Regions from separate parts of the Moellerella wisconsensis genome, predicted to be linked through region 1. Evidence: predicted binding sites of a transcription regulator. Region 1 holds the regulator's gene; each other region holds the start of a gene.

Region 1 (3,294 bases):
AATACCCTATCTGACAGACGAATAGCTTCATAAGAGAAGTTAGCGGCTATTTCTTCCATCATATTTACAGCATTTTGTTGCGCTTTTTTAAGCGGAATTTTCTTGCTGCGAGATTCATCCTCAACGGCTTTTTCAATCGCTTTTGACGTTAGCAATTTATTGAATAAATCTTGGCGTACCGGCAGTTTTGGCCCAACGGCAGCTAACCGTTGACGAGAATAGTGAATACGGGCGACGCGTGCCAATTTATTGGCAATAATCGAATCGGTGCCGTGTTCTTCAGCCATAACGCGCATTGATACTGGCGGGGAGAAGCGTACAAAGCTATCTCGACCTAGCCACAGAGCGGCAAAAAATTTCTGCACTCCATTAAGTAAGCGTAATTGCGGGGCTGAGTTATGTCCTTCTCGACCTGGCGAGCGACCAAACATTACCGAAGCCGGCAGCATTTGAATATCCAGATTTGGATTATTACGATGCAAATCAAGATACGCATGAAAGGTTTTGACCGAGTCTTTGCGAGGATCTGGGGAATAATAGCGGAACACCCGCGGGCCATCATCAATAAAGACATAAGCCGGTAATTTAGTGCCATTAATATCGACAGAATTTAACGGATCCGGTAATCCAATAGCCAGACATTGTTGTCTTAACGTCAATAAGTCAGCTTTTGAATGATACGGCAACACATACAGCGTCGGGCTCGTGGTATTGAGTCCTAATTCTGTAATGGGATCAGTCGGAATAAGTTTACTTTTTACCAAAAACTTTAATGGTAAATTCAACATGTTATAATATAGTTTACGCCAAAGTGACATAAATTGTTATAGCCTCTTGTTAGCAATACTGCGCAAGCATACCAGAAATCAACCCGTAGATCTGTTGAACCGAGACAACTTTTTATCACTTAATAGATTTTATTTTCCTTTATTAAAGAGAGCATTTATTGATGGCAAACCAAACAAAAGGGTTAACAAGGGTTATAAAAGCAGCAGGATACTCGATGAAAGGGTTGAAAGCGGCTTGGATTAATGAGGCGGCTTTTCGCCAAGAATCAGTTGCGGCAATTTTAGCCATTATTTTAGCTTTTTACCTCGATATAAATTATCTCGAAAGAATTTTATTGATTAGCGCCGTAGTTTTGGTGGCAATTATTGAGTTGATTAATAGTGCTATAGAAGCCGTTGTTGACCGTGTTGGCAGTGAATACCATCAATTATCCGGGAGAGCCAAAGATATTGGTTCAGCCGCCGTATTTGTGTCGATTGGCTTGGCATTATTTATTTGGGCAATGATTCTGTGGCAGCGTTATGGCATGAGTTATTAAATCAATAATAATTATTACTGACGCTTATTGTTCATTTATTATATCAATAATGCATAGGAATCCAGAGATTTCACGTATTTAACGGTTTCCAATCGCCATTTACCTGTATATACTCACAGTCAGACTGTATAAACAAACAGGGGGCGAGATGAAAGCATTAACTGCAAGGCAACAGCAGGTTTACCAGCTGGTGCGTGATCACATTTCGCAAACGGGTATGCCACCAACGCGTGCTGAAATAGCGACAAGTTTAGGATTCCGATCGCCGAATGCGGCAGAAGAACACCTTAAGGCATTAGCACGAAAAGGGGTGATAGAAATCGTTTCTGGCGCCTCCCGTGGTATTCGTTTGCTGCTAGAAGAACCAACAGAAACGCCAGGACTACCGCTGATTGGCCGCGTGGCTGCGGGCGAACCATTATTGGCAGAGCAACATATTGAGAGCCATTATCAGGTCGATCCAGTATTGTTTAAGCCACACGCGGATTTTTTACTGCGGGTTAGTGGTATGTCGATGAAAGATATAGGGATTATGGATGGCGATCTGCTAGCTGTGCATAAAACTCAGGATGTTCATAACGGGCAGGTTATTGTTGCGCGTATTGAAGATGAAGTCACTGTAAAACGTTTTAAACAAGTCGGTAATAAAGTTGAACTAATAGCTGAAAATCCTGATTTTGAGCCTATTGTTGTCGATCTGCGTGAGCAGAGCTTTACTATCGAAGGATTAGCTGTCGGTGTTATTCGTAACGCAGATTGGTATTAGTTTTTGATAGCAAAAATAACCTAATTAACCGCGATAAATGCATTGTAGTTATTGATGTATAGTTATTGATGTATAGTTATTGAGGCATAGTTAAGGTTATCACATAAATTATGTTCCGAGGCAGATGCGCTATTTTCCTCAGTGAAAATAAACCATCTGCCAACTATCTTAGATTTTCTTCTTTATATTGGTCTGACGTTGTTGATGGCTATGATCATGCCCACAATGTTCCGGATGAGCACAATTTTCTTTTTCGTAGCACTGATGACATAAACCATGATTTTCAACCACCGTATGGCGGATATGAAAATTAGCGTTTTCTGCAAGGTTAACAATCGCCGCTTCAATGACTGAACAATCACTCTCGGTGACACTGCCACAACCATCACAAATTAACATGACGGAAATATGGCTAGGATTATCCAGATGGTGACAAATAACAAAACTATTTGTTGATTCTATTTTATGGATAAATCCTTGTTCTAGTAGAAACTCCAGCCCTCTATAAACCGTCGGTGGCTTAGCCTGCGGCTCTATTTCACGCAATAAATCCAGAAGATCATAAGCACTAATCGCGCCCGGTTGTTCTGCAATGAGGCGCAATACAGTTGCACGTTGTGGCGTTAGTCTGACGCCTCTTGATTGGCAAATAGTCTCTGCCATGACGAGTAATTTATTGCCGACGATATCTTTCATTACGTGGGTATCCGGAAACAGAAGTCTGCCGATATGCTATCACAGATCTCAGCCAAAACAGATAGCTGACAGATAGCTAAAGAGGGGGAGTTGTAGGTAATGAAAATGAGAATAAAAACAAATAACATATAACAAAAAGAAAACAAAAATTATTAATAGAGATACCACAAGATAACAATAAAGTTGTATTTGAATTATATTTAACATTATTAACAGTAATTTAAATTCAAACTATCGACAAAATAACATTAAAGGTATTTTATTAATAACTCATTAATTTAAATTACGTTAAGTATTAATTTATTGTTTAATGATAGCACGACGGGGGAGTAATTATACGTACTTTTTAAATTTTTATAACTTATATATATTAATGAATAAAAAAAATTATTCGAATAAGACTTTTCTTAGCTGATTTTTATAACTTACTTTTTAAGTTTGTTTAATATGATATGAGTTATATATAAATAAAGATAAATATTGAATTATCGAATTTTTAATCTAA
Region 2 (3,294 bases), 1.1 Mb from region 1:
GCCCTGAAACTATTGGAGTTTAAAGGCGGAACTTTACGCAACGCTATCCCACGTGAAAGCCATGCAATCATCGCCGTTCCAAGCCATAAAGTGGCCGAACTCTCCGCCCTAAGAACCCGATATGAAGATATCCTAAAAAATGAACTCGCAGCCGTTGAACCGAATTTAATCTTAGTATTAGAAGAAACAACAACTCAGCTCAAAGCCATTAATGCTGATTGCCAATCTCGCTTTTTATTCTTCTTAAATGCGGCACCTAATGGTGTTATCCGTATGAGTGATGTGGCAAAAGGCGTGGTGGAAACCTCATTAAACGAAGGCGTTGTTGAAATGACTGAAGACAATGCGAGCGTAATTTTCTTGATCCGTTCATTAATTGATAGCGGCAAGAATTATGTTGTTAACATGCTGACTTCATTGACTAAATTAGCTGGTGCTGAATTTAAAGCGGAAGGTAGCTATCCCGGTTGGCAACCAGATGCTGATTCACCAGTTATGCACATTGTACGCGATACTTATAAAGATTTATTTGGCAAAGTACCGAACATCATGGTTATCCATGCGGGTCTAGAGTGCGGTTTATTTAAAAAACCTTACCCAGAAATGGATATGGTTTCTATCGGACCGACCATCCGTGGAGCACACTCACCGGATGAGCGTGTTCATATTGAAAGTGTGGGTCAATACTGGACCTTATTGACAGCGATTTTAAAAGCTATCCCCGTCAAAAATTAAATTATTTGCGCTGTATTTCAGTCCGAATATTAACTATCAAATACAGTAAACACACTGAATTATCAAAAGCACACCGAAATATGTGTGCTTTTTTAGTATCAGCTATAAAAATTCATCATAATTCTAGCAATAACTGGCGCTCAATTTGCGGGCTTTGTAATGTAACATGTAATCCTAGTAAGCGAACCCCCCGCCCTTCTCTACGACGGTTCCATATTTGCTGTGCAATATTCAATAAATCTGTCTTATCCAATAGTGGATAAACATGCTCTTGCGTAGTCTGTTGAAAGTCAGAAAATTTCATTTTCACTCCCTGACGCGCAATTCTTAAATCCGTTTTTACTTTGGCTAAACGGGTATGAAGTTCTTGAAATAAAACATCAAGCAAGCTAACGCACTCTTGCCAATCAAAAATATCCTGCGCCAAAGTTCGCTCCACCCCTACTGATTTACGTAAACGATCTGGCTCGATAGCTCGTTCATCTATTCCATGGCTACGTTGCCATAATACCTGACCAAATTTGCCAAGTTTTTTACTCAGCATCAGCCTATCTGAACGCTGGACATCAAGGCAAGTTTCTAATCCCATATCCGCTAACCTCTGCGCAGTTACCTTTCCCACGCCAGGAATTTTTCTCAGTGGTAAATCAGCAACAAATGAATCAATTTGTTCTGGTGAAATCACAAACTGGCCATTGGGTTTATTCATATCAGAAGCTATTTTGGCTAAAAACTTCACCGGAGCTATGCCCGCAGACGCAGTTAGATTCAATTCAGTAAATATTTGCTGACGAATAGCCTGCGCAATTAATGTGGCAGAACCTTGGCAATGAAGGCTATCAGTTACATCTAGATAAGCTTCATCAAGAGAAAGAGGTTCAATAAGATCGGTATAGCGAGAAAAAATTTGTCGAATTTGTAGTGAGGCTTGCTTGTAGACCGCCATACGTCCAGCAATAACTTTTAACTCAGGGCACAAACGTAATGCCATTGCAGTTGACATAGCACTGCGAACGCCAAAACGACGAGCTAAATAATTGGCGGTACTGATCACCCCACGTCTATCTGCACTTCCCCCGACTGCGATCGGTAAATCACGCAATGAGGGATCATCACGCATTTCAATAGCCGCATAAAAGCAATCCATATCAACATGAATAATTTTACGCACATCAACCTCAGAAACCAATCATCAACAATAAATCAACTGGTTAAATATACAGTTAATTTACTATATGTGCAATTTCAATTGCATAAAAAAGGTTCTTTCTATTAAATAATAAAACTCCTACATTAGAGGTAAATTCTTTAATTACAATTATTAGATGATAAAAATAGATAAATATAATAATAAAAATAAAATATCAAAATAATTAACGGATACTGAATTATATAGATTATTTTTATAACTGACTCATTAGTAAAAAATAGAATAATACAGTCAATCAAGAGAACTTAATTTAAATTACTTTCAATATGGAATAGGAATAATTTGACTTTATGTGCTACATTATGATGGCTATAGGTTATATTAATACTATAAAAACGATGCTAAATAAAAATCAGAGAAAACAATGATAAAGGAATAAATATGTTAAAGAATCTATTCACCTTCGAAAATATGGTAACGCCTAAAATAATAAATATTCTTTATTGGATTGGTTTACTCAGCGTACTAATTACTGGATTATTTACCATGAGTGGTGGTCCTTATAGCCCAATGACATTTCAGACCTTTATTGTTGGTCTTATCTCTATCGTTCTAGGCGCATTATTTACCCGTATTTTTTGTGAGATGATCATTGTCGTATTTAATATATATTCAAAATTAAAAGAAATTAATGAAAATCTAAAAAATAAAATCTAATTATTATTTTATTCCAACGGATGTTTTATTCACTAAAACGTCCGTTGTTTTTATTTATCATACTAAATTACTTATCTCTCAATCCAATTTTCGAGTACCCACATCATAACCTCAAACATAAAAAATTAATTAAACTTTAATAATTATTTAATCTAATTTAGTTAATAACAATTATATCATTGATATTAACTAAATTATAAAAATAATAACCTAGACAGTTTCATCCTATGAATATTCTTAACCTAATAGTATTAATTTTAAAAGTTACTCCTAAATAATTCTAATTATGGCAACATAATCGCTAAAAGTTGAGCACTAAAAAATTAAATGAGTTATAAAATCCGAGCATTATTTTTAACTATTTGAAATATAAGATACACATAGATAATACATCAAAGGAAATTATTAATGAGTAAAATAATCAAAACCACGATACGAAAAGGATTTACTGTGTGCTTATTTCTTTTAATCGGCTTTAGTGCCATAGGCGCATCACAATCCCCAGAAATTGTAGCTCACCGCGCTGGAACAGCCGATGCCCCAGAAAACACCTATCTAGCAATTGATACCGCACTAAAAAATCATGCCGATGCTATTTGGATCAGTATTCAGCCGACCAAAGATGCTAAATTTGTTCTATATCGCCCCAGTGATCTTAATGCATTAACGGATATGAGTGGTAAGGTTTCCAA
Region 3 (3,294 bases), 1.7 Mb from region 1:
ATTGTAATGCAGCAACGCCTAAGAATGCGGCGAAGATAACGACGCTGATGATAGACGTTGGATTAGCGCCAGTTAAATCGGCAAATGGATTTTTAGGTACAAACGATAAAATGAGTTGTGGTAAAGATAAATCAGATACTTTACTCACATAGTTAGCTTGAATAGCATCTAAACGTGCGCTTTCTTGCTGACCTTGCACCAGTCCATCCGCAGTTAAACCGAACATATTAGTGACTAAAATACCAATTAACGCAGCTATTGCGGTGGTAAATAGTAAGGTACCAATAGTCAGAAAACTGATTTTACCTAATGATGAAGCTTTGTGCAGTCGGGCAACAGCACTCAAAATTGAGGCAAAGACTAATGGCATGATAATCATTTGTAACAGTTGAACATAACCATTACCGACGATATTAAACCATTGAATAGATTCTTTTACCGTTTGATGATTAGTGCCATAAACTAAATGTAAAGCGACGCCATAAGCTACACCAAAAACTAAGCCAGTAAGAACTTTTTTCGATAAGCTCCAACCCTTAGCCCCTAGTTTTGCTAACAGGAACATCAATGCTACAAAAACTAGCACATTGAGAATTAACGGTAGATTCATCCCTACACTCCAGATCCAGACTGAGATTTATATTTATCATCTATTAGTGTTATCGACATTATCTATTATAAGAAAAGCGATAAAACTAACTATTGGTTATATGTTACCAGTTGAGTAAATGCATTACTTATAATTAAATCGAATTAGATAGTATTATTAATAATAGGACAATTAAGTCATAAAAGAAAATGGTCTGGGATTTATTTATCTCATTGATTACTAATCAAATTAACAATATGTGATATTTGCTGTTGTAACGGTAGTGAGATATGCGTAGGGATAAAACAGGCACAAACTGTCAAAAGAACGGCAATAAAGCGTTCTGCTTTTTTGTTAGTTTTACCGCGCAAGATAGGTAAACGGAAACGCCGAGGTAGGGGCCATAATAACGGAACTCCAGCAGGGGTTAACATATCGGCGATTAAATGACTGAAATAACCTAATAAAAAAGCTTGCAGTAAATCGTTCGGTAATACCCATTCGGCAGGAATACCGGTATAGCAAAAAAGTATTAATAATCCCCATGCGATAAAACTATGGGTAAACCCTCGATGCCCACATAATTTAAATATAGGCACTGAGATAACGCGAAATAAGCGGCCGATAATTGATGAAGGATGATCAATATCTGGTAATAAAGCGCCCAGCAATACGCCTGGCAGCATGTGTAGCCAGTCGCCCTGAGTAAACTCTGGGGTAATTTCTAATTTGTGTGCCAAAACTAATGAGGCAACAGAGAAAAGAAGATGTCCTTCAGCTGTCATGGTGGATAAAATACCATCTGTGAATCTATACAGTTAAAGGCCAGTATAAAGTTTTTTATAGTATTTAGATAGGGGGAGAATAGTAGAAAAGTGTTTAGTTATTAAGGAATAAGCGAAATATTTTATGCTGAAGGTGAATTTTATATTATTTGATATTAATAATATAAAAAATAGAAATACACAGAATAGAGGTAATTAATTGATATTCCTCCCGAAATAAACGAGAGGAATCTGTTAGCAAGTGCTCAGTGGGTTATCGCAAGTCTTTTGCTGTAAGTTCATGTAAAGATGCCAGTTTTACATCAGCTAGTGCCCAGCGGGGATCATTGAAATGATGTTGGTCTGGAACAACAATCGAACGCATTCTTGCCGCTTTAGCCGCAATCATTCCATTAAATGAATCTTCTAATGAGACACAATTAATCGGATTAACGCCAAGGGCTTGTGCCGCTTGTAAATAGACTTCAGGATTAGGTTTACTGTGAGGAAGTTCCGCGGCTGAAATAACCGCTGAAAAATAATCACGAATATTAAATAGCTCTAAGACTTTTTCTAGCATATAGAGAGGTGAGGCAGAGGCTAAGGCTATTTTCAGATTAAGTGACTGGCAAAGTTCTAAGGCTTGGTTAACGCCGGGTAGCAGTGGTCGAGTTTCTTCTACTAGGCTAATGACTCGGTCGATAATTTTCTGTGCCACTTCTTCTTGGCTATATCCTTGCCAAGGCGCGGTTTGATACCAAAGCTCAACGACATGATCAATGCGTAATCCAAGAGTGTCAGGCATTTGATCGGCCATTAAAAAATCCACGCCGATTTCGGCTAAAATTTCTTTTGTGGCTTGTGACCAAAAAGGTTCTGAATCGATCAGTAAACCATCCATATCAAAAATTGCAGCTTGGATTGATAATTTATGAGACATCAAAGGGCTCCAGTGAAACAGTTATTTATAATTGATAGTGTAGCAATTCAGCGCTCAGAAATCTTTTATTATCATTTATTGTCTATTCTAAGTACTCGATTATTAAAAATAGTTTGTGGTTAGATTTTTGACTAAATTGATGCATAAATAAGCGTCTAATAATAAATAATTTAAAGAAAGCTAGCATAGAATTATTCAGAGATAACTCGGTCGATTATAGATAAAGTCAGCCATGGCAAGACACAGTAAATATCAGCGTAGAGGATATAATTAAATTCGGTTATCATGATGCCGAAAAATACAGGGGAATAAACATGAATTTTAAGACCATGAGTTCTATCGCAATAGGTAAGCGTATTGTCGGCTGGATAATCTTTATATTTTCACTGATCTCTACTTTGATATCTCTTATTAGCTTGGCGGGTATAAAAGGAATTCAGGGGGAGGGCATTAATGCGGTATTAAATGATTTTATTAAAGTTATGGCAGAGATGGCTCGTCAAAGTTCACCTTTTTTGAATTTTTTCTGGGAAAACTCACCGGTACCTTCGACTGAAATGGGATTTTCTTCAGCAAATATTAGTTTTATTATTATTTTCTTGCTGATTTTTGTTGGTTTGGCACTCAGCGCCTCTGGTTTGCGTATGTTTCGACAAATTAAATTTATTCGCGAGAGTTTAGAAGATCACGTTATTGTTGAGAAAGCTAAAGGTAATGATATTTCACAGACTGAATTAGAACAGAAAGTGACCATTCCTCGCCACAGTATTTTTAGCGAGATCTTTGTACTGTATTTCTGGCCAATTATCTTCGGGTTAATTCTGTATTTTGGCTTTAAATTACTAAATTGGTGATTTTATTTAATGGTTTTTTATTGAACCTAATTTGATTGAATGTTCATAATGAGTTAAAAAAACGCCTGAACAAATCATGATCAGGCGGTATAACAATATAAATGTTATTCAGCTAAAAGGTTTTCAACAATTGATTGTGCCTGTAAA

The links. Region 1 encodes LexA, which represses DNA repair genes until DNA is damaged. Its sites were predicted from a motif close to TNCTGTATGTACATACAGNA; they were not measured.
Region 2: the regulator LexA is predicted to act here: its motif matches at 1,941-1,960, upstream of dinB (DNA polymerase IV).
Region 3: the regulator LexA is predicted to act here: its motif matches at 1,390-1,409, upstream of MNY66_RS06765 (metal-dependent hydrolase).

Annotation. Positions count from the first base shown of each region.
Region 1 covers NZ_CP093242.1:3,222,444-3,225,737, reverse strand. The annotation lists gene plsB (glycerol-3-phosphate 1-O-acyltransferase PlsB) at 1-818, opposite strand, end outside; gene MNY66_RS14045 (diacylglycerol kinase) at 950-1,327, shown strand; gene lexA (transcriptional repressor LexA) at 1,476-2,093, shown strand; gene zur (zinc uptake transcriptional repressor Zur) at 2,262-2,789, opposite strand.
Region 2 covers NZ_CP093242.1:782,549-785,842, reverse strand. The annotation lists gene pepD (beta-Ala-His dipeptidase) at 1-735, shown strand, start outside; gene dinB (DNA polymerase IV) at 851-1,906, opposite strand; gene MNY66_RS03320 (DUF4282 domain-containing protein) at 2,327-2,602, shown strand; gene MNY66_RS03315 (glycerophosphodiester phosphodiesterase family protein) at 3,011-3,294, shown strand, end outside.
Region 3 covers NZ_CP093242.1:1,506,976-1,510,269, forward strand. The annotation lists gene MNY66_RS06760 (L-cystine transporter) at 1-610, opposite strand, end outside; gene MNY66_RS06765 (metal-dependent hydrolase) at 820-1,374, opposite strand; gene hxpB (hexitol phosphatase HxpB) at 1,628-2,293, opposite strand; gene MNY66_RS06775 (YniB family protein) at 2,608-3,147, shown strand; gene MNY66_RS06780 (fructosamine kinase family protein) at 3,252-3,294, opposite strand, start outside.